2 linked regions of the Caballeronia sp. LZ062 genome follow. The main gene of each other region encodes a partner of the protein of the gene in region 2 in a complex. Links are inferred from orthologs where the notes say so. Each region holds a gene or a part of one and is shown on either strand. Other genes may lie near its edges. The genes, in order: tsaD and tsaE.

Region 1 (16,130 bases), on a different replicon or contig from region 2:
GCACAGCTTGGCCGCGACGCGCACGCCGCCATCCAGCCGTTCGGCGCGCGCGCCCAGCGCCTCGCCGAACTCGCCGACCTGGTCGTGAACCGGGCGCACTAATTGTTGAACGCGTGACGAAGCCCACGGCGCGAAAGGTCAAAGTCAATCGTGCCGAACGAATCACGCCAGTTTTCCTAAATGGGACGACGATGTACGACTTGCTGAAAACAATCGACGATCCGGCCGATCTGCGTGCCCTCGATCGACGCCAACTGCAGCCGCTTGCCGACGAACTGCGGGCCTACGTGCTCGACAGCGTGTCGCAGACGGGCGGCCATCTGTCGTCCAACCTCGGCACGGTCGAGCTGACGATCGCGCTGCATTATGTGTTCGATACGCCGAACGACCGCATCGTCTGGGACGTCGGTCATCAGACGTATCCGCATAAGATCCTGACCGGACGCCGCGACCGGATGCCGACGCTGCGCCAGCTGAACGGCATATCGGGCTTTCCGCGCCGTAGCGAATCCGAATACGACACCTTCGGCACTGCGCATTCGAGCACGTCGATTTCGGCCGCGCTCGGCATGGCCGTCGCGAACAAGCTGCAAGGCGACAACCGCTATTCCATCGCCGTGATCGGCGACGGCGCGATGACTGCCGGCATGGCGTTCGAGGCAATGAACAACGCGGGCGTTGCCGACGACGTGCCGCTGCTTGTCATCCTCAACGACAATGACATGTCGATTTCGCCGCCGGTCGGCGCGCTGAACCGCCATCTCGCGCGTCTGATGTCGGGCCGCTTCTATGCCGCCGCGCGCGCAGGCGTGGAGCGCGTGCTGCGCGCCGCGCCGCCGGTGCTCGACCTCGCGCGCAAACTCGAAGAGCACGCGAAGGGCATGATCGTGCCGGCCACGCTTTTCGAAGAGTTCGGCTTCAACTACATCGGCCCGATCGACGGGCACGATCTCGATTCGCTCATTCCGACGCTGCAGAACATCAAGGAACTGCGCGGCCCGCAATTCCTGCACGTCGTCACGAAGAAAGGTCAGGGCTATAAGCTCGCGGAAGCCGACCCCGTGCTCTATCACGGTCCCGGCAAGTTCAATCCGGCCGAAGGCATCAAGCCCTCGACCGCACCGTCGAAGAAAACCTACACGCAGGTTTTCGGCGAATGGCTCTGCGACGCCGCCGCGCAGGATTCGCGCGTGGTCGGCATCACGCCGGCCATGCGCGAAGGCTCGGGCATGGTCGAGTTCGAGAAGCGCTTCCCGGACCGTTACTTCGATGTCGGCATCGCCGAGCAGCACGCCGTCACGTTCGCGGGCGGGCTGGCTGCGGACGGCATGAAGCCGGTCGTCGCTATCTATTCGACATTCCTGCAACGCGCCTACGACCAGTTGATTCACGACGTCGCGTTGCAGAATCTGCCGGTCGTTTTTGCAATCGACCGCGCGGGTCTCGTGGGCGCGGACGGCGCGACGCACGCGGGCAATTACGACCTCGCGTTCCTGCGCTGCATCCCGAACATGACGGTGATGGCCGCCTCCGACGAGAACGAATGCCGCCAGATGCTCTACACGGCGCTTCAGCAGCCGAACCCGACGGCCGTGCGCTATCCGCGCGGCGCGGGCGCGGGCGTCGCGACCGTCAAGCAGATGACTGCGATTCCGCTCGGCAAGGGCGAAATCCGCCGTCAGTCGTCACAGAAGATGGGTTCCGGCAAGCGCATCGCAATTCTGGCGTTCGGCACGATGGTCGCGCCGTCGCTGGCCGCAGCCGAAGAACTCGACGCGACCGTCGCGAACATGCGTTTCGTGAAGCCCGTCGACGCAGATTTGCTGCGCGAACTCGCCGCGACACACGACGCGCTCGTGACCGTCGAAGAAGGCACGATCATGGGCGGCGCGGGTTCCGCGTGCGTCGAGGCGCTGCTCGCGAGCGGCGTCGTCAAGCCGGTGCTGCAGCTCGGCTTGCCGGACGTGTTCATCGACCACGGCGATCCTGCCAAGCTGCTCGCGAGCGTCGGGCTCGATGCAGCCGGCATCGCGCGCTCCATTCGCGAGCGCTTCCTGTCCGCCGTCGAAGCGGCGGACAAGCTGACCAAACGCGTCGCCTGACGCGGAATCGGCCACGGGCGCTCGGGGCGCGCCGTTCATCGGCCATTGGCTGACAATTGATTCGCATACGGCGCGGGCCGAGTCCCGCGCCGTATGCGTTTTATCGTGCAGCGCCGCGCCCGAGCGCCGGTGCAAAAAGGACATAACAAATGAATCAGATGAATCCCGCCTTTGTGATGCCAGATGTCCAAAGCACGCCCGACACGCGTCAGATCGAGATCCAGCGCGTCGGCGTCAAGGGCGTGCGGCATCCGTTGTCGGTGCGCACAGAAAGCGGTGTGCAGCCGAGCGTCGGCGTATGGAATCTCGACGTGCATTTGCCCGCCGAACAGAAAGGCACGCACATGTCGCGCTTCGTCGCGCTGCTCGAAGAGCATCGCGAGCCGCTGGATCAGGCCGCGCTGCGTGCCATGCTCGCGTCGATGCTGGCGAAGCTCGAAGCGCATTCCGGCCGCATCGAAGTGACGCTGCCGTATTTTGTGATGAAGACGGCGCCGGTGTCCGGCGTGCAGAGCCTGCTCGACTATGAGGCGACCTTCATCGCCGAGAAGCGCGACGGCGAAACGCGTCTGTCGCTCAAAGTGCTCGTGCCGGTAACGAGCCTGTGTCCGTGTTCGAAGAAAATCTCGCAGTACGGCGCGCACAATCAGCGCTCGCACGTGACTATCTCGGCGCAATTGTCGGGCGACGTGGCGGTGGAAGACTTGGTGCGCATCGCGGAGGAAGAGGCATCGTGCGAACTGTGGGGCCTGCTCAAGCGCCCCGACGAGAAGTTCGTGACCGAGCGCGCCTATGAGAATCCCAAGTTTGTGGAAGACCTCGTGCGCGATATCGCGACGCGGCTGAACGCGGACGAGCGCATCGCCGCCTATGTGCTCGAAGCGGAGAACTTCGAGTCGATCCACAATCACAGCGCGTATGCGGTGATCGAGCGCGACAAGCCGTGATTGCGTGCGGGAAAACGTCGAGTGCAAGCCGGTCCGAGCGACCGGCTTTTTTCATGCGAATTCCATTTGCGCCGACGCATGCGTCTGGCGCACCGAGTCCACGACAAGCGACGCCAGCCGGTCGATTGGCGGCGAGGCGCTTCCCGGTGCACGATGCAGCGCGAGCGTGATGGCGGGCAGTGTCGGCAGGCCGTGTTCGGCTTCGTCGAGCGCGCGCACGGTGGCAGGCAGGCCGTAGCACGTGCGCACGGTCACGCCGAGTCCTGCGGCGGCTGCCGCCCACAAACCGGAGAGGCTCGGGCTCGTGAAGGCGACGCGCCATTTGATGCCCGCGCGATCCAGCGCCGCCGTCGCCGCGCTGTGAAACAGACAGGGACGGTCAAACGCGATGAGCGGCAGCGGCTCGTCGCGGCTCATTTGCCACGGAACGGTTGACGAGCCGATCCAGCGCATCGACGGGGAGGCGAGCGGCTGCATCTGCGCCGCGCCCGTCGTGCCCCACACGAGCGCGAGGTCGAGCTGCCCGGCGTCGATGCGTTCCAGCAGTTCGGTATTGCGCGCGACGCGTGCCTCAATCCGCACTTTCGGATGCGCCCGCGCAAAGCGGCCGAGCACGTCCGGCAGCACGACTTCGCCGAAATCTTCCTGCAGACCGAGCCGAATCCAGCCTTCCAGATCGACGCCGCGTACCGCGACGGACGCTTCGTCGTTCAGTTCGACGAGGCGTCGCGCGTAAGCGAGCATGACTTCACCCGCGTCCGTCAGCGCGAGCCCGCGCCCGGATTTGCGAAAGAGCCTGATGCCGGCTTGCTCTTCTAGCTTGCGAATCTGCGCGCTGATCGCGGACGTCGAGCGCCCGACGCGATCCGCCGCTTTCGCAAAGCTGCCGAGGTCCATGCCGGCGACGAAGCTGCGCAGCACGGCAAGGTCGAACGTAACGTGATTCATCGCAACCATCCTGGTTTTTCGGACGACGCATCCGAAAATTTGTGATTTTCAGGACGATGCTAAGCGGTCAGACTGCTCCGAGTCAAACTAAAAACGAGGACAGCGATGGCAACACTTCCATTATCAAATGCGCCCACGCTAAGGGCTGCACACCGATGGAAAGTGCTCGGCGTAGGCGTGGCGGCGAACGCGAGCTTCTCGGCTGCGGCGACGGGCATTCCAACCACAGCGGTGTGGCTGCGCAGCGGCTATCACCTCGACAATGGAGGCTTGGGACTCGTGCTCGGCGCGCTGGGGCTGGGCGTCGCGGTCTCGGAATTGCCGTGGGGCGTGCTCACGGACCGTTGGGGCGACCGGCCCGTTCTGCTGACGGGCCTGTTCGCCACGGCTGCCACGCTGCTCGCAATGAGCGTCCTCGCGACGCCGCCCGCGGCCACGCTCGGCTTTCTCGTCTTCGCGATGTGCCTGCTCGGATTGCTCGGCGGCAGCGTCAACGGATCGAGCGGGCGCGCGGTCATGTCGTGGTTCGCCGAAAACGAGCGCGGCCTCGCGATGAGCATTCGCCAGACGGCGGTCCCGCTGGGCGGCGGAATCGGCGCGGCGCTGCTGCCGTGGCTCGCCTCGACGCATGGCTTCACGGCGGTGTTCGGCGCGCTCGCCGCGATGTGCGCGGTCTCGGGTGCATTCGCGTGGCGCTGGCTGCGCGAGCCGCCGGTGGCCGCGCATCGGCCAGCCGCGCTCCTCACCGATCCAGCGAATCGCAGCCCGCTTCGGCGCCCGTGCATCTGGCGGATGGTGACGGGCATCGGCGTGCTGTGCGTGCCGCAGTTCGCGGTGCTGACCTTCGCGACCGTGTTCCTGCACGATGCGGGCGGCTTCGGCGTCACGGCGATCAGCGCGACGATGGGCGCGATCCAGCTCGGCGCGATGGTCATGCGCGTCGCGAGCGGCCGTCTCACGGACCGGCACGGCAATCGGCGCGCGTATTTGCGTGCTTCGACGCTCGTGGCGTCGGCATCGTTCGTCGCGCTGGCGGCGGCCACGGCGTTCGGCGTTGCGCGCGCGCCGGTGCTGCTTGCCGCGATCCTCGTGCTCGCGGGCGTGTGCGTGTCCGCATGGCACGGCGTCGCGTACACGGAACTGGCAACGCTCGCCGGCACCGCGCACGCGGGCACCGTGCTCGGCATGGCGAATACGGCGGTGTACGTCGGGTTCTTTCTGACGCCGCTCGCCATTGCGCAAGTGTTGTCGTTCGGCTCGTGGACGACCGTATGGCTCGTGGCCGGACTGTCTGCGCTCTTCGCGCTGCCGTTGTTTCCGCGGCGCGCCCGGCCGTAGAATGCTTTCCCGGCAATGGCAACGAGGGAGCGCATCGTGATTCTGATCGGCCAATACGACTCGCCGTTCGTGCGGCGCGTCGCCATCGCGTTAAGGCTCTACGACATGCCGTATGAGCATCGCCCGTGGTCCGTGTTCGGCGATGCCGACAAGATCGCGCCGTTCAATCCGCTGATTCGCGTGCCGACGCTCGTGCTCGACTCGGGCGACGTGCTCATCGAAAGTGCGATGATCCTCGATTATCTCGACGAAGAGGCGGGCCCCGAGCGCGCGATGATTCCGCCGGCGGGCGCCACGCGGCGCCACGCGCTGAAGGTTTGCGCGCTCGCCACGGGTCTTGCCGATAAAGCTGTCGCGCTCGTCTACGAACGCGTGCTGCACAGGGAGAAGTCGCAGGCGTGGGTGGATCGCTGCACGGGGCAAGTCGAGCGCGTGCTGGATGTGCTCGAAGCGGACCGCGCCGCGCGCCCGACGCCGTTCTGGTACGGCGATGCCATCGGTCAAGCGGACATCGCGGTGGCGTGCGCGCTGCGCTTTGCCCGCGAAGCGCATCCGCAGCTTTTCGCGGAAACGCGCTGGCCGTCGCTCATCGGCCACGCGGACCGCTGCGAGACGCTGCCGGTTTTCAGCGCCGTGGTGCAGCCGTTCAACCCGCCGAAATAGCGGTCAGCCTCCCGCGAGCGAAGTCAGGTCCCAGCGCGGCTTCACGGTGAACGCGTAATCGCGCACGGCCTGGTCCGGCCAGCGCGCGAGCCGCAGCGCGCCCGCCAGCGCGATCATCGCGCCATTGTCGGTGCAAAGCGATAAATCCGGATAGTGCACGTCGAAGCGGCGCTTCTTCGCCGCAGCCGAGAGCGCCTCGCGCAACTGCCGGTTCGCGCCGACGCCGCCCGCCACGACGAGCCGCTTGAGGCCCGTCTTCTTCAGCGCGGCGAGCGACTTGGCGACCAGCACGTCGACGGCGGCATCGACGAAACCGCGCGCCAGGTCGGCTTTCGCCTGCTCGCAGACGTTCCCGCCCGACGCACCGAGCTTGCGGCTATGCGTCAGCACGGCGGTTTTCAGGCCGCTAAAGCTGAAGTCGAGGTCGCCCGAATGCAGCATCGGGCGCGGCAGCGCGACCGCGCCCGGCGTACCGAATTCGGCCAGACGCGACACTTCCGGCCCGCCCGGATAGCCGAGCCCGAGCAGCTTCGCGGTCTTGTCGAAGGCCTCGCCGGCGGCATCGTCCAGCGTTTCGCCGAGCGTCTCGTAGACGCCCACATCGGTGACGCGCATCAGTTGCGTATGGCCGCCCGACACCAGGAGCGCGACGAACGGAAACGGCGGCGGCGAATCGACGAGAAGCGGCGAGAGCAGATGCCCTTCCAGATGGTGAATGCCGACAGTCGGCTTGTCCCACGCCATGGCGAGCGCATTGGCGATGCTCGCGCCGACCAGCAGCGCGCCTGCCAGACCCGGTCCTTGCGTGAACGCGATCGCGTCGATGCTGTGGCGCTCGACGCGCGCCTCGTTCATCACCTGTTCGAGCAGCGGCAGCGCGCGGCGGATGTGATCGCGCGACGCGAGTTCCGGCACGACGCCGCCGTACTCGCGATGCATGGCGATCTGCGAGTGAAGGGCGTGCGAAAGCAGGCCGCGCTCTGTGTCGTAGAGCGCGAGGCCGGTTTCGTCGCAGGAACTTTCGATGCCGAGAACGAGCATGGCGGTGACATCCACTGGGTGCATCAAGCGAACCGAAAAGTATAGCAGCGGGCCGCGCGGCGCGTTCGCGGCGGCAGTTACAATGCGGCATGGAATCCTTCGATATCGCCGTGATCGGCGCGGGCGCGGCCGGCATGATGTGCGCGGCCGTTGCGGCTCAGACAGGCCGGCGCGTCGTGCTGATCGACCACGCCGAGCGTCTCGCCGAGAAAATCCGAATCTCGGGCGGCGGGCGCTGCAATTTCACGAACGTCAACGCGCAGCCGGCCAATTTTCTCTCGGCGAATCCGCATTTCTGTCGCTCGGCGCTCGCGCGCTACACGCCGCGCGATTTCCTCGCTTTGCTCAAGCAGTATCGCGTGAAGTGGCACGAGAAGCACAAAGGCCAGCTTTTCTGCGACGACTCCAGCGAGACGATCATCGACGTCTTGCGCAGCGAATGCGAGGCGGGCGGCGTTGCGTGGCGGCGTCCGGTGAGCGTGCACGCGATCCGTCACGACGGCGCGCGCTTCGCACTCGATACGACCGCCGGCGCTATTGGTGCGCCTGCGCTCGTCATCGCGACGGGCGGCCTGTCGATACCGAAGATCGGCGCGACCGACTTCGGCTACCGCATCGCGAAGCAATTCGGCCACAAGCTCGTCGATACGCGGCCCGCGCTCGTGCCGCTCACGTTCACGTCCGCCGACTGGGCGCCGTTCGCCGCGCTGTCCGGGCTTTCGCTGCCGGTACGCATCAGTACCGGAAACGGCAAGACGCGCGGCGAATTCGACGAAGACTTGCTGCTGACGCATCGCGGGCTCTCGGGTCCGGGCGTCCTGCAAATTTCAAGCTACTGGAATCCGTCCGAGCCGATTCGGGTCGATCTGCTGCCGGAACTCGACGCCACCGAATTGCTGCTGGAAGCGAAAGCCGAATCGCGCAAGCAGATCGGCAACTTCCTCGCCGAATATTTGCCGGCGCGCCTCGCGCACGCCTGGCTCGACGCGCAGCGCGTGCCGCTCGATGCGCGCCTCGCCGATCTGCCCGACCGCACGCTGAAGGCAATCGGCGCGTCGTTGTCCGGCTGGTCACTCACGCCGAGCGGCACCGAGGGCTATCGCAAGGCGGAAGTCACCCGCGGCGGAGTCGATACGCGCGAACTCTCGTCGTCCACGATGATGAGCGAACGCGTGCCCGGCCTCTACTTCGTGGGCGAGGCGGTGGACGTCACCGGCTGGCTCGGCGGCTATAACTTCCAGTGGGCGTGGGCATCCGGCGTGGCGGCTGGAAAGGCTGCGGCGGAGTACGCACGCGGCGTCGCGAAGGTAGCCTGAGACGTCCGCCCGGCAGGTGTTTCACCGGTCTCGGATCACAGACCCGTTTGCTATACTCGGACGGTCATCGAAGGAGCCCGCGCGCCTTTTTTCGCGCTTCTTCGCTCTGGCTGACGCGACAGCGGCGCGCATCGCTGCAAGCTCCAGACGGCCCGCTTACAGTCCCGCTTGAGGAACCTCCCCAAGCGGGTTTTTGCTTTCGCGGCGCAAGGCAGTCGGCAAGTCGGCCGGAATTTCTTTTTCGCAATTGCACCGGGTGAAAGATGAGCCTCAAGGACCAGATCAACGACGACATGAAGACTGCCATGCGCGCGCGCGAAACCGAGCGCCTCGGCACGATTCGCCTGCTGCTCGCGGCGATCAAGCAGCGTGAAGTCGACGATCGCGTGACGCTCGACGACGCGGGCGTGACCGCCGTCATCGACAAAATGATCAAGCAGCGCAAGGATTCGGTCAGCCAGTTTCAGGCGGCGGGCCGCGACGATCTCGTCGCGAAGGAAAACGCCGAACTCGCCGTGCTCGCCGCGTACATGCCGGAGCAGCTTTCCGCCGATGCGATCGCCGCCGAAGTGCAGGCCGCCGTCGCCGCGACGGGCGCCACCGGTCCGCAGGACATGGGCAAGGTCATGGGCGTGCTCAAGACGAAACTCGCGGGCAAGGCGGACATGACCGCCGTTTCCGCGCAGGTGAAAGCGGCGCTCGCGAAGTAACCGCTTCCGCGCTCTCATCAGGTGATTCCTCACGCATTTCTGCAGGATTTGCTCAACCGCGTCGATATCGTCGACGTGGTGGGCCGCTACGTCCAGTTGAAGAAGGGCGGCGCGAACTTCATGGGCCTGTGCCCGTTTCATAACGAGAAAAGCCCGTCGTTCACCGTGAGTCCGACGAAGCAGTTTTATCACTGCTTTGGCTGCGGCGCGCACGGCACGGCCATCGGCTTTCTCATGGAGCACACGGGGCTCACGTTCCCCGAAGCCGTGAAGGATCTGGCGCAAGGCGCGGGTTTGACGGTGCCGCAGGAGCCGTCGAATTCGTTCCGCGGCGGCGGTTATGGCAGCGAAAGCGCGCCGAGCAAGGCGGTGAGCGTCGCGCTGACGGAAGTCATGCAGACGGCCTGCGATTTCTACAGGAAGCAGTTGCGCGCGGCGCCGAACGCCATCGCGTATCTGAAAAAGCGCGGATTGACCGGGGAGGTGGCGGCGCGCTTCGGCCTGGGCTACGCGCCGGACGGCTGGCAGAACCTGGAAGCCGCGTTCCCCGACTACCGCAACGACAATCTCGTCGAAGCGGGCCTCGTCATCGTCAGCGAGAAGACTGACGCGCAAGGCCAGCCGCGCCGCTACGACCGCTTTCGCGAACGCGTGATGTTCCCCATCCGCAACGTGAAGGGCAACGTTATCGGCTTCGGCGGGCGCGTGCTGGATGGCGGCGAGCCCAAGTATTTGAATTCGCCGGAAACGCCGCTATTTAGCAAAGGCAGCGAGCTGTACGGCCTCTTCGAAGCGCGCCTCGCCATTCGCGAATTGGGCTACGCGCTCGTCGTCGAAGGGTATATGGATGTCGTCGCGCTCGCCCAACTCGGCTTTGCGAACGCGGTCGCCACGTTGGGGACGGCGTGCACGCCCATCCACGTGCAAAAGCTCTTCCGGCAGACCGACACCGTGGTGTTCAGCTTCGACGGCGATTCGGCCGGCCGACGCGCCGCGCGCCGCGCGCTCGAAGCGGCGCTGCCGCACGCGGCGGACAATCGGACCATCAAGTTCCTCTTCCTGCCGAAGGAGCACGATCCGGACAGCTACGTGCGCGAATTCGGCACGGACGGCTTCGGCGAACAGGTCGATCGCGCTATGCCGTTGTCGCAATTCCTCTTGAACGAGGTGCTGAACGACAAGGAACTGGAGCAGCCGGAGGGCCGCGCGAAGGCGCTCTTCGACGCAAAGCCGCTCCTGCAAGCCCTTCCGGCGAACGCGTTGCGGGTGCAGATCCTGCATATGCTGGCAGACCGGCTCGCGACGCCGTTCACGGAAATTGCGGCGCTTTGCGACATCGACTCACGCGCCGCGGCCGTCGCCCGCGCGTCGGTGCCGAAGAGCGAGCGGCGTCGCGTGACGGGCCAGGAGCAGCGGGCGCTGCGCAATCTGGTGATGTATCCGGGCATCGCGGCATCGCTCGATGAAGAGAGCGAACGCACACTCGTGACCATGACCGAGCACGGTGAATTGTTTAGCGAAGTGCTCGGCCATGTGCGCGAGTTGGGCGGCGCGGCGGAATTTCAGATGTTGTCGGACGTTTTGAGAAATGCAGCAAATGCACCGACCTACGAGGATATCTTCCAGGAAATTCTCGCCTATGATGAAAACGTGCGGGATTTGCTGTTACGCGACCCGTCCGACGAAGACGCTGCGCAGCGCGTCGACGAGCAAAAGCGGCTGTTGACGGAAGAACTGCTTGCAACGGTCGTCAAGCTGCGCCACGACAGTTACCGTGCGCGGCTCGATCAACTGGCGCGGCAGGCAAGCCTCTCGGCGGAGGAGGTGGCGGAGTTCTCGGATCTGTCGGCGAAAGTCGCGCAGATCAAGGCGGGACGGGGCGCAAGCCCGGATCGCGGGAGGTGAACTGCTATAATAAAAAGTTGAAATTCGTTGCTTTTTTTCAACGATTTGTACGATTGCGCTGGCTGTCGACTTTGGTGGCGGCGAGACGTGCGAAACGTTTCAGAGAAGTTACGAGAGTTGCAAGGGCGCTGACTGAATCGGCAATCGAAGCCCGATGAAGCGGCGAAAGTGCCGCGAAAGCGAGGCTCGACACATACAAGAGGCGGATAAGCACGCCGACGAACAGACGGGCGCAAGGGTAGCGGCTGCTATTGCGAGTAGGAGCGATTCACGTTCGGGCGCGTTGCTCGAACCGCGATAGCGCCCCGGGCAGGGCACGCAGCCACGCAGTGAGGCACGTGCGCATTGGGTATTCACGGTTCCATCGGTTGCCGTCCGGCAGCCGCGAGTCGAGACTAGAGCCTGTATGGCGAACTCCATGACGAAAAAGCTGAACGATGTACCCGTCGAAGACGACGCAACGCAAAACGCAGAGCCTGCCGCCGCACCTGCGGCGAAGGTCGAGAAGGCCAAGGCACGCGACCGCCGCGCCAAGGAGAAGGCGCTGCTGAAAGACGCGTTCGCGTCGAGCGCGCCCGGCACCGTCGAAGAGCTGGAGGAGCGCCGCTCGAAACTGCGCGCGCTCATCAAGCTCGGCAAAGAGCGCGGGTTCCTCACGTACGCCGAAATCAACGATCACCTTCCGGACAATTTCACGGAAACCGAGGCGATCGAAGGCATCATCAGCACGTTCAACGACATGGGCGTGGCGGTGTACGAACAGGCGCCCGACGCCGAGACGCTGCTTCTGAACGACAACGCGCCGAACGCCTCCGCCGACGATGAAGTCGAGGAAGAAGCCGAAGTCGCGCTGTCCACGGTCGACTCCGAATTCGGCCGCACGACCGATCCCGTGCGCATGTACATGCGCGAAATGGGCACGGTCGAGCTGCTGACGCGCGAAGGCGAAATCGAGATCGCGAAGCGCATCGAGGACGGCCTCAAGCACATGGTCATGGCGATCTCCGCGTGCCCGACGACCATCGCGGACATTCTCGCGATGGCCGAACGCGTGCAGAACGAGGAAACGCGCGTCGACGAACTCGTCGATGGTCTCATCGACCCGAACGCGGAAGACACCGACGGCTTCTCCGAACAGGAAGCCGAGGCGATCGAATCCGAGGACGAGGAAGCCGACGAGGAAAGCGACGAAGAAGAGGACGACGATGACGGCGCCGCGCAAGCGAGCGCAAACGCCGCTCAACTCGAGGCGCTGAAGCGCCAGTCGCTCGAGAAGTTCTCGCTCATCAGCGAGTGGTTCGACAAGATGCGTCGCGCCTACGAGAAGGAAGGCTACAAGTCGAAGGCGTACCTGAAGGCGCAGGAAGCCATTCAGACGGAGCTCATGTCGATCCGCTTCACGGCCCGCACCGTCGAGCGCCTGTGCGACACGCTGCGCGCTCAGGTCGACGAAGTGCGTCAGGTCGAGCGGCAGATCCTGCATACGGTCGTCGACAAGTGCGGCATGCCACGGGCCGAGTTCATCGCCCGTTTCCCGGGCAATGAGACGGACCTCGACTGGGCCGACAAGGTCGTCGCGGAAGGGCACGGTTACAGCGCCGTGCTCGAGCGCAACATTCCCGCGATCCGCGAGCAGCAGCAGCGGCTGCTGGACTTGCAGGCGCGCGTCGTGTTGCCGCTCAAGGACCTGAAAGAAACGAATCGCCAGATGGCGGCGGGCGAATTGAAGGCGCGTCAGGCGAAGCGCGAAATGACGGAGGCGAATTTGCGTCTCGTGATTTCGATTGCGAAGAAATACACGAACCGCGGATTGCAATTTCTCGATCTGATTCAGGAAGGCAATATCGGCCTGATGAAGGCGGTGGACAAATTCGAATATCGTCGCGGCTATAAGTTTTCGACTTACGCGACGTGGTGGATTCGCCAGGCTATTACGCGGTCGATTGCGGACCAGGCGCGCACCATTCGTATTCCGGTTCACATGATCGAGACGATCAACAAAATGAACCGTATCTCACGGCAGATTTTGCAGGAAACCGGTCTGGAGCCCGACCCGGCTACGCTTGCCGAGAAGATGGAAATGCCCGAGGACAAAATCCGCAAAATCATGAAGATCGCGAAGGAGCCGATCTCCATGGAAACGCCGATCGGCGACGACGACGACTCGCATCTCGGCGATTTCATCGAAGATACGAACACGGTGGCGCCGTCGGATGCCGCGTTGCATGCGAGCATGCGCGATGTCGTGAAGGATGTGCTCGACTCGCTGACACCGCGCGAGGCGAAGGTGCTGCGGATGCGCTTCGGCATCGAAATGAGCACGGATCACACGCTCGAAGAGGTAGGCAAGCAGTTCGATGTGACCCGTGAGCGCATTCGCCAGATCGAGGCAAAGGCATTGCGCAAGCTGCGCCACCCGAGCCGGTCGGACAAGCTGAAGTCGTTCCTCGAGGGCAATTGATGCGCGTCTCGGGCTTGTATTGAGAGACGTTGTAAGGCAAACTCGCAAACCTTCGAGAGTCGCCTTTGGCATCCTTCTGACGCATCAGAAAGCGCCGCACGGCGCTTTCTTTTTGCCCTCCGTTTTTGCCCGGGCCGGAAGCTTAACTGGTATAAGCTGTCGACTCATAATCGACCGATAGTGGGTTCGAGTCCCACCCGGCCCACCAGTAGTTACTTCAAAATATCATAGGGTTAGCGGGGGTTTGGTCGCTGACGGTTGCCTTCAGGGACACTTCGGGGACGCTGGTGAGTTGCGGTGTCCACTCGGGCCTTCAACCGTCGCCTTGTCCAGTTAACCTTTGCGGCGCGCCGCCGACCATCTTACCTTCAGTCCATCAGCCTCTTCTGCGTGGACGCCCCGTTCCCCAGAAGACAAGCCCAGCCGAAAATCGAGTATTAGCCGGCACGAGCGGGCGGGCATTGCGTGTAGCGTAGAAAGACCGAGGGCGGTTCAGTGAATACGCGGCTTTCACAAGACGGTTCTTATAGGACCGAACTTGCGGATAGAAATCCACGTGGACGTCCGTCGCGTACATCGTCGGTGGTGGACAGCTAGTCTGACGCCGTGCGGGCTACCGCGGGCGTCCAGACGGCTCGAACAGTAGCACGTCCAATCCCGCTGCCGACCCTGACGGAATCGGAGAATAAGCTGAGGGCGGCGCCCGTCGCAGCCTCTACGGACAATCACCGCCGGGACGCATTCCAGCGTCGTTATCGCACGTTTTCATGACGAGAAGTTCTCGCGCGCATCCACGTTACTGCTGCGCCAATGCCAATCCAGATTATCCCGCCAGTAATGCCCTTCATACCACTTGCGACGAGCAGCAGCACCGTCATCGCAAAAGCCGATGGCAAAATGCTTTGCGGCAAAGGTGTCTCAAATGCTGGGGAAGCACTGTCCCTTCGACGCAGTTGCAGGAGCACAAGCAACGGCGGTATGAAATGCAGGACGTACAGAAACCCACTGACCGCCGTTGCACTTGCCGGCGAGCCGAACATCGCCATCACGATCAGCAGGCTTCCGCTCAACAGGACCGCAAGAAGTGGAGTGCCGGTTCTTGGTTGCAACCTCGCAAGGCATTGCTACGGATCGGAATGTCGTTGTTGTTGGGTTGATCATCGTGCATAAATGCTTGCTACCCGCACAACTCCGCAAGGTAGGATTGGTTAAGTAGTCGTAAAACGAGACAAGCGACGCCCACCAAGCAGGGAAACAGGAATGAATTTGAAGCGCCTCTACGCGAGCGTGCAGATAGTGTGTGTCGGACGGGGCTCCGCGACGCGCGAAGCCAACGATGCGCTGCAAGCGACCATCGGCGAGAACGTCGGTCGTATCCGGTCGATCGCCGCGCAGCACGTTGCCGACGTCGAGGGCGCGGTGATGCGCAGCGTGCAGACCGGGCGAGATCGCGGCAGTCTGACGGATAAGCTGCAGGAGCGGTACGCGCCGACCCGCTCGCGTGCCGCTTTCATCGCGCGCGACATAATTGCAAGGCGATGGAGACGGTCGTGCGCGTGCGTCAGGAGGGCTTGGGCATCACCGAGGCGATCTGGATGCACAGCCACGGCGGCAAGCATCCGCGACCGTCGCACGTGGCCGCCGACGGCAAGCGTTACACGATCAGCGAGGGCATGTATCTCGACGGCGTGTGGGCGTGGCAGAGACGCGAGCCGAAGTGCCGGTGCGTGAGCCGGTCCGTGATTCCGGGGCTGGACGCGGCATCACCCTGAGCGGCGACCGATACCAACTTGGTTCTGAGGAAGGGCCGCCCGGGCCGCTGCATGGATCCAGTTGCTCATGGAGCCGGTATCTTCGCAGCCAGCGCCGCCGCCTCCTCGGCACAGTCGCGTGTCGGCGTATTACCCTTGGCCCGCTGCGACTGGATTTCGCTCTTGGCTGCTTTCATGTCTGCCATGAACTCGTCGCTGCCATGTAGTCGGGCTACGGTGGCGGCACCCATCAGACGGCCTGCTGCAATATCGCTCATCCAATGCACATTACAAATGGCGCGGCTTTCACCATAACTCAGTCCGCGCGCCAACAGCGCATCTGATTGGGACGGCGACAGTTCACTGAGCATCAGCCCCCAGGCCCAGCCGATTGCGGCATGGCCGGAAGGATACGAGCCGTCCTGTCGAAGCGAAGCCTCTTCGCTCGGCGTGCAGGTCGGTTGATCCGCGATGACGAATGGACGCGGCCGGTTATAAGTGTTCTTAGCCCGATAAGTCGAAAGGCCGACGTCCGTTAGACTGCGACGCAGCAACTGATAAAGGAAGGGCGTTTCCACGTCGTTGATGCGTGTGCCGAGGGCACAGGAGAATGATTCGGCCGCCGAGGGAAAGGACAGTTGCGCGTCCTCTGTCGCCAGTCGGATTCGCTTTGAATCGCGAACCTCCTGGCTGGCATCGTCAAAAGCGCGATCCGCCTTTGCTGCCGCCGAGCCTTTTGCCGGTGGAGGGGGCAAGAGGCTCAGGCTATCGGGCAGTTCGCTGGTGGCGAGGTAGCCGGTTAGGTAGCCTGGCCGTAGTTCCTTGACTGCAGCAGGGCGGGGCGGCTGAGCCCAAACGGCCGAAGTGGATGCGAGCAAAGCGCCATAGAGTAGCGCGGCGACAGTCGTGTTTCTACAGGTTTTCATTTCGTACACGTTCAATGTGTTG
Region 2 (9,378 bases):
CGGTGCGCCGCCGAGCAGCATGACGACCGCGCCGTTCGCGCTCGCGAGCGTCGCGGGAACGCCCGGCTCGAGCACCGCCATTTGCTGCGCGGGCAGCGTTTCGCCGTCGATCGTGAGGTCGCCATCGACGAGATACACGCCGCGTTCCTCGTGCTCTGTATCTAGCGTCAGTTCGCTGCCCGCCGCGAAGTGCCCCGCGACATAGAGCGTCGGCGAGAAGGTGCGCGTCGGGGCCGTCGCGCCGAACGCCGTGCCCGCGATCACGCGCAGCGTGACGCCCGCGCGCTCGATCTGTGGCAGCGCTGCCGCCGCGTGATGCTCGAACGACGGCTCGACTTCCTCGCTCGCCACCGGCAGCGCTACCCAGGTCTGGATGCCGTGCATCGTCTGCCCGGACGTGCGCTCTTCGTCCGGCGTGCGCTCGGAATGCACGATACCGCGCCCGGCGGTCATCCAGTTCACGTCGCCCGGGACGATTTTCTGCACCGAGCCGACGCTGTCGCGGTGCATGATCGCGCCGTCGAACAGGTAGGTGACGGTCGCGAGCCCGATATGCGGATGCGGCCGCACGTCGAGGCCTTTGCCGGGCACGAGGGTTGCGGGTCCGATATGGTCGAAAAATATGAAGGGTCCGACGGTGCGTGCCGCCAGCGCGGGAAGGACGCGCCTCACCATGAGGCCGCCGACGTCGTGTTGATGAGGTTTCAACTGCGCGCGGATCGTCGAGGACATGGCAGGTCACCGGAAGGTATGGGCGGGCGCCGGAATGGCGCACCAGAACCGCCGATTCTACCGGCGGCCGCAGACAGGCGCTCGTCCGGCGGTTCGGGCGCGCGCTCAACCCTTCACCGTTCCGTGCGGTCGCGACCGGCCGCGCATTTTGAAGCATGCGTGCAGCTTTGCGCACTCTTGATAGGAGAGGGAAACAATGAGCAAGAACAAGCTGTTGATCGCCATCGCCGCGGGCCTTTTCAGCGCCACTGCCGCTACCGGCGCATTCGCGCAGACGTCGTCGGGCAACTCGTCGGCCGCCATGGGCGGCAATTCGGGCGCGGCCGCGCAGGGCGACGCGTCGACCGGCGCGGGCGGCGGCTCCGATACGGGCACGACCACGACCAAGAAGCACCGGTCGCACCGGCATACGGGCCATGCGTCGGCCGGAACCAAGAAGACGCCTGCGGTCGAAACGGGCAACAACGCGGCTGCTGAATCCGGCCAGAGCAAGTAAGCGCCCGGGCAGCGGCTTTTCGCGGCCTTCGTCAGGCGCCGAGCGCCCACGCCCTCGAAACGGGCGCGGGCGCTTTTTCGTTGTGCGCTTCCTAAACCCACGTTAAGCGCAGTTTTTCACAATCCTTCGCAGGCTCGCTTCGCTACACTCGTCCGATTGCTTGCATGACGCATGCACGGAAAAAGGGGACGGGCGATGTCGCCAAAGGATTTGCTGACAGCAACGGTGGTCATTTTTGCGTGGGGCGTGAACTTCGTCGTCATCAAGCTGGGGCTGCATGGCGTCCCGCCGATGCTCCTCGGCGCGCTGCGCTTCGCGCTTGCCGCGACGCCCGTGTTCTTCGTCAAGCGCCCGCAGGTTCCGCTGCGCTGGCTCTTCGCCTACGGCCTCACCATTTCGCTCGGGCAGTTCGCGCTGCTCTTCTACGGCATGTATGTCGGGATGCCGGCCGGACTCGCGTCGCTCGTCCTTCAGGCGCAGGCGTTCTTCACGCTGATCTTCGCCGCGATGTTTCTCGGCGAGCGCATTCGCGCGGCGAACGTCACGGGCTTGCTGATCGCGGCGGCCGGGCTCGCGCTGATCGGTATGCGCGGCGGCCACGCGATGACGCTCACCGGTTTTCTCTTCACGCTTGGCGCGTCCGCGATGTGGGCGCTCGGCAATGTCGCGACCAAGCGCATGGGCAAGGTCGATCTGCTCTCGCTCGTCGTGTGGGCGAGCCTCATTCCGCCGCTTCCGTTCCTCGTGCTGTCGCTGATCTTCGAAGGACCGGCGCGCATCGAATCGAGCCTCGCGGCCATTCCAATGGCGTCGGTGCTCGCGGTCTGCTATCTCTCGTTTATCGCGACGATCGTCGGCTATAGCTTGTGGGGCAAGCTGCTCGCGCGGTATCCGGCGGCGCAGGTCGCGCCGTTCTCGCTGCTGGTACCGGTGATCGGACTGGCGTCGGCGGCGGTGTTTCTCGGCGAGGCGTTGGACGGCACGCAGTTCGCGGGCGCGGCGCTCGTCATGGCGGGGCTGGCGGTGAATGTGTTCGGCGGGCGGCTCGTGCAGCGGTTCCTGCCCGCGGCGCGCTGAACGAAGCCGTGCGCACCGTCCTGCGAAACGCTGAAGCTCTGCGCGCGCCTGAGGCGCGCGCGCCGCTTACGTCATGCGGCTCTTGGCGAGCGGCGGATTCGCCGCGAAATACCGCTTGATGCCTTTCAGGATCGCGTTGGCCATCTTGTCGCGGTAGGCGTCGTCGTTCAGGCGCGCTTCTTCGTCCGGATTGCTGATGAACGCAGTTTCCACGAGGATCGACGGAATATCCGGCGCCTTCAGCACGGCGAAGCCCGCCTGCTCGACCGATCCCTTGTGCAGCTTGTTGATGCCGCCGATCTCGTTCAGCACGAAACTGCCGTAGCGCATCGAGTCGCGGATTTGCGCGGTGGTCGACATGTCGAACAGCGCGCGGTTCACGCTCGCGTCTTGCGTTTTCACGTTGATGCCGCCGACCTGATCCGACGAGTTCTCCTTGTTCGCCATCCAGCGCGCCGCCGCGCTCGATGCGCCGTGCTCCGACAGCGCGAACACCGACGAGCCGCGCGCATCGGGCGTCGTGAACGCGTCCGCGTGAATCGACACGAACAGGTCTGCGCCGACGCGCTGCGCCTTCTGCACGCGCACGTTGAGCGGCACGAAGAAGTCGGCGTCGCGCGTCATCATCGCGCGCATGTTCGGCTGGGCGTCGATCTTCGCGCGCAATTTCTTCGCGATGTCGAGCGCGATGTGCTTCTCATAGGTGCCCGCGCCGCCGATCGCGCCGGGGTCTTCGCCGCCGTGACCGGGGTCGATCGCCACGGTCAGGAGGCGCGTCGTGGCGGCGCGGTCCTGCTTGGGCGCGGAGAACGCGTAGCGGCTGTCGTCATCGTCGTCGTCTTTCTTCTTCGCGATGACGGGCGGCACGGCGGCAGGCGGCACGCGCGGTTTCACTACGGGCGGTGCTTTCGCCGTGTCTTCCGGCAGATCGTTGCCAGCGTATTTTTGAAAGAAGTCGTCCGTGGAGTCATGCGCGAGCGGCTTCTGTGCCGTGGCCGGACCCGAGAGCGTCGCGGGCGGCGGCGCGGACGGATTCGGATTCGCGCGGTCGAACGCTTCCTGCTTGTGCTCGGTCTGCGCGAGCAATTCCATCAGCGGATCGGGCGCGACCGCCGGATACAGATCGAACACGAGCCGATACTTGTAGCTGCCGATAGGCCCGAGCGTGAAGACCTGCGGCTTCACCGAGCCCTTCAGGTCGAACACCATGCGCACGACATGCGGCTGATACTGCCCGACGCGCACCGCCTGAATCTGCGGATCGTTGGGCGTGATCTTCGAGACGAGATCGCGCAGCGCCTGATCGAGATCGATGCCGTTCAGATCGACGACGAGCCGGTCCGGTCCCTGCAGCAGCTGATTGCTGTTCGTGAGCGGCTGATCGGATTCGATCGTCACGCGCGTGTAGTCGCGCGCCGGCCACACGCGCACGCCGAGCACGGAACTCGCGTGCGCGAGCTTCGGGCCGACGAGCGCGAGCACGAGCGTCGAAGCGCCAGCGCGCAGCACCTGACGCCGGCGCCAGTTGTGCGGCGCGCTGGCGCTCGATTCGATCGAATGGAACGGCTTGATCAGCATCTTTCGAGACATGTCTTTCCTGTTTCGCTAAACGCCCGCGCGGTCAGCACGCGGCCTTCTTCTTCGTTCGTGTGCGTCGTCGCGGCGCACGCCAGGTCAGCATCAGGCAGCGTCAGCGCGAACACGAGGTCCGGCACGCCGAGCAAGCCGCCCGCTTGCTGCGGCCATTCGACGAGACACACCGCGCCCCGGTCGAAATACTCGCGAAAGCCGGCATCGGCCCATTCGGCCGGATCGGCGAAGCGGTAAAGGTCGAAGTGATAAACATCGAGCGGGCCGCCGGGCGCATCGAGCGAATACGGCTCGACGAGCGTATAGGTCGGGCTTTTCACGCGGCCGGCATGACCGAGCGCGCGCAGCGTCGCACGCACGAGCGTGGTTTTGCCCGCGCCGAGATCGCCGATCAACTGGACCTGCAAGCCGTGGAATGGTTCGGACGAGGCCTGAGCGCGCGTGTATCCGATGGCCTGTGCGAAGCGTTCGCCGAATGCGAGCGTCGCGGCTTCGTCGCGCAACTCGAAGCGGCGTTCGAGGAGCGCGGCGGGCAGATCAGGCGTCGATGGTGCGGGGTTCTCGGGCATTGCTCGTAAAATAGAGTGATGAACCGTTTGCCGGACCACTCCACTGAAATCACTGACATCACGACCGCGACGAAGGACGCCGCTGTCGAGTCGCGCGCCGTGCATCCCATGGAATACGACGAGGCCGCGCTGGCGAAGCTCGCGCAGCGCATCAGGGCGTGGGGGCGCGAGCTGGGGTTCGGTGCGGTCGGTATCAGCGATATCGACCTGACGGATGCCGAGGAGGGCCTCGCCAATTGGCTCGAAGCAGGCTATCACGGCGAAATGGATTATATGGCCAAACATGGGATGAAACGCGCAAGGCCGGCCGAGCTTGTGGCCGGCACGCGACGCGTGATCACCGCGCGCATGGCTTATCTTCCCGCTGCGACGCTCGCGCAAACGGGCGATGAAAGTGTCGCGACAGCCGATGGTCAGAAGAACGACTGGCGCGCGGTCGAATGGAAGCGGCTCGCCGATCCTTCGCAGGCCGTGGTCTCGATCTACGCGCGGGGCCGTGACTATCACAAGGTCATGCGCAACCGCTTGCAGCAACTGGCCGAACGGATCGAAAGCGAAATCGGGCAGTTCGGGCATCGCGCGTTCACAGATTCCGCGCCGGTGCTCGAAGTGGCGCTGGCGCAAAAAGCGGGCAACGGCTGGCGCGGCAAGCACACGCTGCTGCTCGACCGCGATGCCGGATCGCTCTTCTTTCTCGGCGAGATTTACGTCGACGTGCCGTTGCCAGTCGATCCCGAACCGGAGCACGACGGCGCGCATTGCGGCCAGTGCACGCGCTGCGTCGGCGCGTGTCCGACGGGCGCCATCGTCGCGCCGTACCGCGTGGATGCGCGACGCTGCATCTCGTATCTGACCATCGAATTGCACGGCAGCATTCCCGAGGACATGCGCCCGCTGATCGGCAATCGCGTGTACGGCTGCGACGACTGCCAGCTTGCGTGTCCATGGAACAAGTTCGCGCAGGCCGCGCCGGTCGCGGACTTCGACGTGCGCCACGGACTCGATCGCGCGACGCTTGTCGAACTGTTTTCGTGGAGCGCCGACGATTTCGACACGCGCATGCAGGGCAGCGCGATTCGCCGTATCGGCTACGAGCGGTGGCTGCGCAATATCGCCGTCGGCATGGGCAATGCGTTGCGCTCGCCGTTGCAGGGCGAGGAACGCACGGCGATCGTCGACGCATTGCGCGCTCGCGCGAACGATCCGTCTGAGATCGTGCGCGAGCATGTCGGCTGGGCGCTGAAGCAAGGGGAAACGCATGAAGAGCATGCTGTCTGAAGGCGGCTTTCTCGCGGTGAACTCGACCGCACGGCCGAAGCTCAAGATGGCCGCGAAGCGGTTCGATGCTGTCATCGACGCGCCGTTCGGCAAAGTCGGCATTCGCGCGGAAGACCACGCAGTGCGCGAGATCACTTATCTGCCGGCGCATGTCGAGAGCATCGAGGCGCACGCGCCGCTCGTGCAGGAAGCCGTCGCTCAGATTCGCCGCTACTTCGAGACGCCGTCGATGCGCTTCGACCTGCCGCTCGCTCTCGACGGCAGCGCGTTCCAGCAGCGTGTGTGGCGCGGCCTCAGCAGCATCGCGGCGGGGCAAGTCTGGACCTACGGACAGCTCGCGCGTGAAATCGGCAGCGTGCCGCGCGCGGTCGGGCAGGCGTGCGGCTCCAATCCGCTGCCGATCGTGATACCGTGCCACCGGGTCGTCGCGGCGGGCGGAATCGGCGGATTCGCGCATCATCCGGGCGATGGCTTTTTCCGTGACGTGAAGCGCTGGCTGCTGGCGCATGAAGGTGTATCCATCGCATGACGACTGCAACCACTGAGGCACTCGACACGCCCGAACTGACCGCCAGCAGCGACGCCATCGACCAGTTCTGCGATGCGTTGTGGCTCGAACACGGGCTCGCCAAGAATTCGCTCGACGCCTACCGGCGCGACTTGCGGCTTTTCGCCGAATGGCTCGCAAAGACGCGCGGCGCGTCCATCGACACGGCGACCGAAGCGGACATGAACGGCTACATGGCCGCGCGCCGAGGCGACAAGGCGACGTCCGCGAACCGGCGTCTTTCCGTATTCCGCCGCTATTACGCGTGGGCGATGCGCGAGCATCGCGCGAACGCCGACCCGACGCTCAGGCTGCGTTCGGCGAAGCAGCCGCCGCGTTTTCCTTCGACGCTCAACGAATCGCAAGTCGAAGCCCTGTTGCACGCGCCGGATATCGAGACGCCGCTCGGCCTGCGCGATCGCACCATGCTTGAACTGATGTACGCAAGCGGCCTGCGCGTGACAGAACTGGTCACGTTGAAGACCGTCGAAGTCGGCCTGAACGAGGGCGTGGTGCGCGTGATGGGCAAAGGCTCAAAGGAGCGCCTCGTGCCGTTCGGCGAAGCGGCGCACGATTGGCTGATGCGCTATCTGCGCGACTCGCGCCCGGCGCTGCTCGGTCCGCGCGCTGCCGATGCGCTCTTCGTCACCGCGCGCGGCGAAGGCATGACGCGTCAGCAATTCTGGAACATCATCAAGCGTCATGCGCTGAACGGCGGTGTGCACGCGCCGCTTTCGCCGCATACGCTGCGCCACGCGTTCGCGACGCACTTGCTCAATCACGGCGCGGACCTGCGCGTGGTGCAACTGCTGCTCGGCCACTCCGATATTTCGACGACGCAAATCTATACGCACGTCGCACGCGAACGCCTGCACAAGCTGCACCGCGAGCACCATCCGCGCGGCTAGATGTCCGCGCCGCGCATGAGTCCGCGGGCGATGATGACCTGCTGAATTTGCGACGTTCCCTCGTAGAGCCGGGAAACGTCGACGCAAATCTATACGCACGTCGCACGCGAACGCCTGCAGAAGCTGCACCGCGAGCATCATCCGCGCGGCTAAATCTCCGCGCCGCGCATGAGTCCGCGCGCGATGATGACCTGCTGAATCTGCGACGTGCCTTCGTAGAGCCGGAAAAGCCGCACATCGCGATAGAAGCGCTCGATGCCGTATTCCGCGATATAGCCCGCGCCGCCATGCACCTGCACCGCGCGGTCCGCGACGCGCCCGCACGTCTCGGTGGCGAAGTACTTCGCGCAGGACGCTTCGACGGACACGTCGCGGCCCTCGTCGCGGCGACGCGCGGCGTCGAGCACCATGCATTCGGCGGCGTACAGTTCGGCTTTGCTGTCGGCGAGCATGCCTTGCACGAGCTGGAATTCCGCGATCGGCTGCCCGAACTGACGCCGTTCCATCGCGAAGGCGAGGGCATCGCGCAACATGCGCCTCGCCGCGCCGACCGCGACCGCCGCAATGTGAATGCGGCCCTTGTCGAGCGTTTTCATGGCCGTCTTGAAGCCGACGCCTTCCACGCCGCCGATCAGTTGGCTCGCGTTCACGCGACAGTTCTCGAAGATCACGTCGCTCGTATGCGCGCCGCGCTGGCCCATCTTGCGGTCCGGCTTGCCGAGCGACAATCCGGGCGTATCGCGCTCGACGATGAACGCCGAAATGCCGCTCGCGCCCTTGGCGTCGCTGGTTCGGGCCATCACGGTGTAGATGCCCGCTTCCGGCGCGTTCGTGATGTAGCGCTTGGTGCCGTTGAGCACGTACGCGTCGCCATCGCGCCGGGCCGTGGTTTTCAGCGACGCGGCGTCCGAGCCCGAATCCGGCTCCGTCAGACAGAAGGAGCCGATCAGTTCGCCTGCCGCGAGCTTCGGCAGATAGTGCGCTTTCTGTTCCTCGGTGCCGTCAAGCAGAATGCCGATTGAGCCGATGCCGTTGTTCGTGCCGATCACCGAGCGAAAAGCCGGCGACGTCTGCCCGAGCTCGAACGCGATGCGCACTTCCTCTTCCATCGTGAGGCCGAGTCCGCCGTAGGCTTCGGGAATAGTCAGCCCGAACATGCCGATTTCGCGCATGGCGTCGATCAGGTCGGCGGGAATGGCGTCGGTTTCGTCGACTTCCGCTTCGCGCGGCACGAGCTTCTCGCGCACGAAGCGGCGAATGGTGTCTTCCAGCAGCGTTTGAGTTTCGGCGTCGCGGATCATGGCAAAGTCCTGTCGGGAGTCGAACGATCGTACGACATGCCGAGCCGTCGCACCACTAGGCCGAATGGCCGATGGTGAGCCGCATCCCGCGCCGCTACAATGCGTCCATGTCGAAATCCAAACACGTGTCCGAAACGCCTGCGACGCAATTCCTGCGCCGTCACAACGTGGCGTTCGGCGAGCATCCGTACGATTACGTCGAGCATGGCGGCACCGAGGAATCGGCGCGGCAGCTCGGCGTGGACGAGCATTCCGTGGTCAAGACTCTTGTGATGGAAGACGAACACGCGAAGCCGCTCATCGTGCTGATGCACGGCGACCGCACGGTATCCACCAAGAATCTTGCGCGGCAGACGGGCGCAAAGCGCATCGAGCCGTGCAAGCCTGAAGTGGCGAACCGGCATTCGGGCTATCTCGTCGGCGGCACGTCGCCGTTCGGCACGAAAAAGGCCATGCCTGTGTACGTCGAATCGAGCATTCTGGAGCTGGACACCATCTATCTGAACGGCGGGCGGCGCGGTTATCTGGTAAGCCTGAATCCCGCCGTGCTGACCGAACTGCTCGGCGCCAAGCCCGTGCAGTGCGCGAGCGTCGATTAGAATGCTGACCGCGCTTTTGCCCAGACTCGCTACGCTTAAAGAGAACACATGATTGATCTGATCGTCGCCGTCGTGTCCTATCTGATCGGCTCGATTTCGTTTGCCGTCGTCGTCAGTGCGGCGATGGGACTCGACGACCCGCGCTCCTATGGCTCGGGCAATCCCGGTGCGACCAACGTGCTGCGCACCGGCAACAAGCGCGCGGCCATCCTGACGCTGATCGGCGATGCCTTCAAGGGCTGGCTTCCGGTCTGGCTAATCGCACAATTCGGCGCGCGCTT

What was found.
Region 1: the proteins of tsaE (region 2) and tsaD are in contact, whole or in part, in a crystal structure (PDB 6N9A), measured with the Thermotoga maritima proteins. The link is inferred for Caballeronia sp. LZ062 from one-to-one orthologs. Residues at the interface, in WP_004082108.1 of Thermotoga maritima: Leu37, Gly38, Lys46, Lys57, Val59, Lys60, Ser61, Thr63, Phe64, Thr65, Leu66, Met67, Val69, Pro71, Tyr82, Arg83, Leu84, Asp86, Asp88, Phe89, Asp93, Ile128, Asp130, Glu131, Arg134; in WP_004082750.1 of Thermotoga maritima: Cys10, Asp11, Arg49, His50, Leu82, Gly84, Gly135, Gly136, Glu154, Thr155, Leu156, Asp157, Asp158, Ser159, Glu162, Asp165, Lys166, Arg169, Leu170, Tyr175, Lys213, Thr214, Leu217, Tyr218, Gln221, Arg222, Asn324.

Annotation. Positions count from the first base shown.
Region 1 is NZ_JARTWB010000001.1:1,062,323-1,078,452, forward strand. What follows is about bases 5,021-7,793. They hold tsaD (tRNA (adenosine(37)-N6)-threonylcarbamoyltransferase complex transferase subunit TsaD), read right to left. Parts: upstream 7,040-7,793; coding sequence 6,002-7,039; downstream 5,021-6,001. Other genes in these bases: P9239_RS04900 (MFS transporter), read left to right, coding at 5,021-5,335; P9239_RS04905 (glutathione S-transferase N-terminal domain-containing protein), read left to right, coding at 5,351-5,998; P9239_RS04915 (NAD(P)/FAD-dependent oxidoreductase), read left to right, coding at 7,129-7,793. Also shown: P9239_RS04880 (farnesyl diphosphate synthase), read left to right, coding at 1-102; dxs (1-deoxy-D-xylulose-5-phosphate synthase), read left to right, coding at 192-2,102; GTP cyclohydrolase FolE2, read left to right, coding at 2,252-3,049; P9239_RS04895 (LysR substrate-binding domain-containing protein), read right to left, coding at 3,101-3,997; more of P9239_RS04900, read left to right, coding at 4,103-5,020; more of P9239_RS04915, read left to right, coding at 7,794-8,355; P9239_RS04920 (GatB/YqeY domain-containing protein), read left to right, coding at 8,619-9,065; dnaG (DNA primase), read left to right, coding at 9,087-10,970; RNA polymerase sigma factor RpoD, read left to right, coding at 11,389-13,431; P9239_RS04940 (hypothetical protein), read right to left, coding at 14,184-14,501; P9239_RS04945 (hypothetical protein), read left to right, coding at 14,970-15,203; P9239_RS04950 (phosphatase PAP2 family protein), read right to left, coding at 15,269-16,130.
Region 2 is NZ_JARTWB010000002.1:270,227-279,604, forward strand. The notes cover bases 2,671-5,512. They hold tsaE (tRNA (adenosine(37)-N6)-threonylcarbamoyltransferase complex ATPase subunit type 1 TsaE), read right to left. Parts: upstream 4,465-5,512; coding sequence 3,877-4,464; downstream 2,671-3,876. Other genes in these bases: P9239_RS07330 (N-acetylmuramoyl-L-alanine amidase), read right to left, coding at 2,671-3,895; queG (tRNA epoxyqueuosine(34) reductase QueG), read left to right, coding at 4,483-5,512. Outside these bases: P9239_RS07315 (pirin family protein), read right to left, coding at 1-732; P9239_RS07320 (hypothetical protein), read left to right, coding at 929-1,228; P9239_RS07325 (EamA family transporter), read left to right, coding at 1,424-2,305; more of P9239_RS07330, read right to left, coding at 2,372-2,670; more of queG, read left to right, coding at 5,513-5,742; P9239_RS07345 (methylated-DNA--[protein]-cysteine S-methyltransferase), read left to right, coding at 5,789-6,271; site-specific tyrosine recombinase XerD, read left to right, coding at 6,268-7,197; P9239_RS07355 (acyl-CoA dehydrogenase family protein), read right to left, coding at 7,347-8,498; ybaK (Cys-tRNA(Pro) deacylase), read left to right, coding at 8,606-9,097; glycerol-3-phosphate 1-O-acyltransferase PlsY, read left to right, coding at 9,146-9,378. UniProt on the Escherichia coli protein: Required for the formation of a threonylcarbamoyl group on adenosine at position 37 (t(6)A37) in tRNAs that read codons beginning with adenine.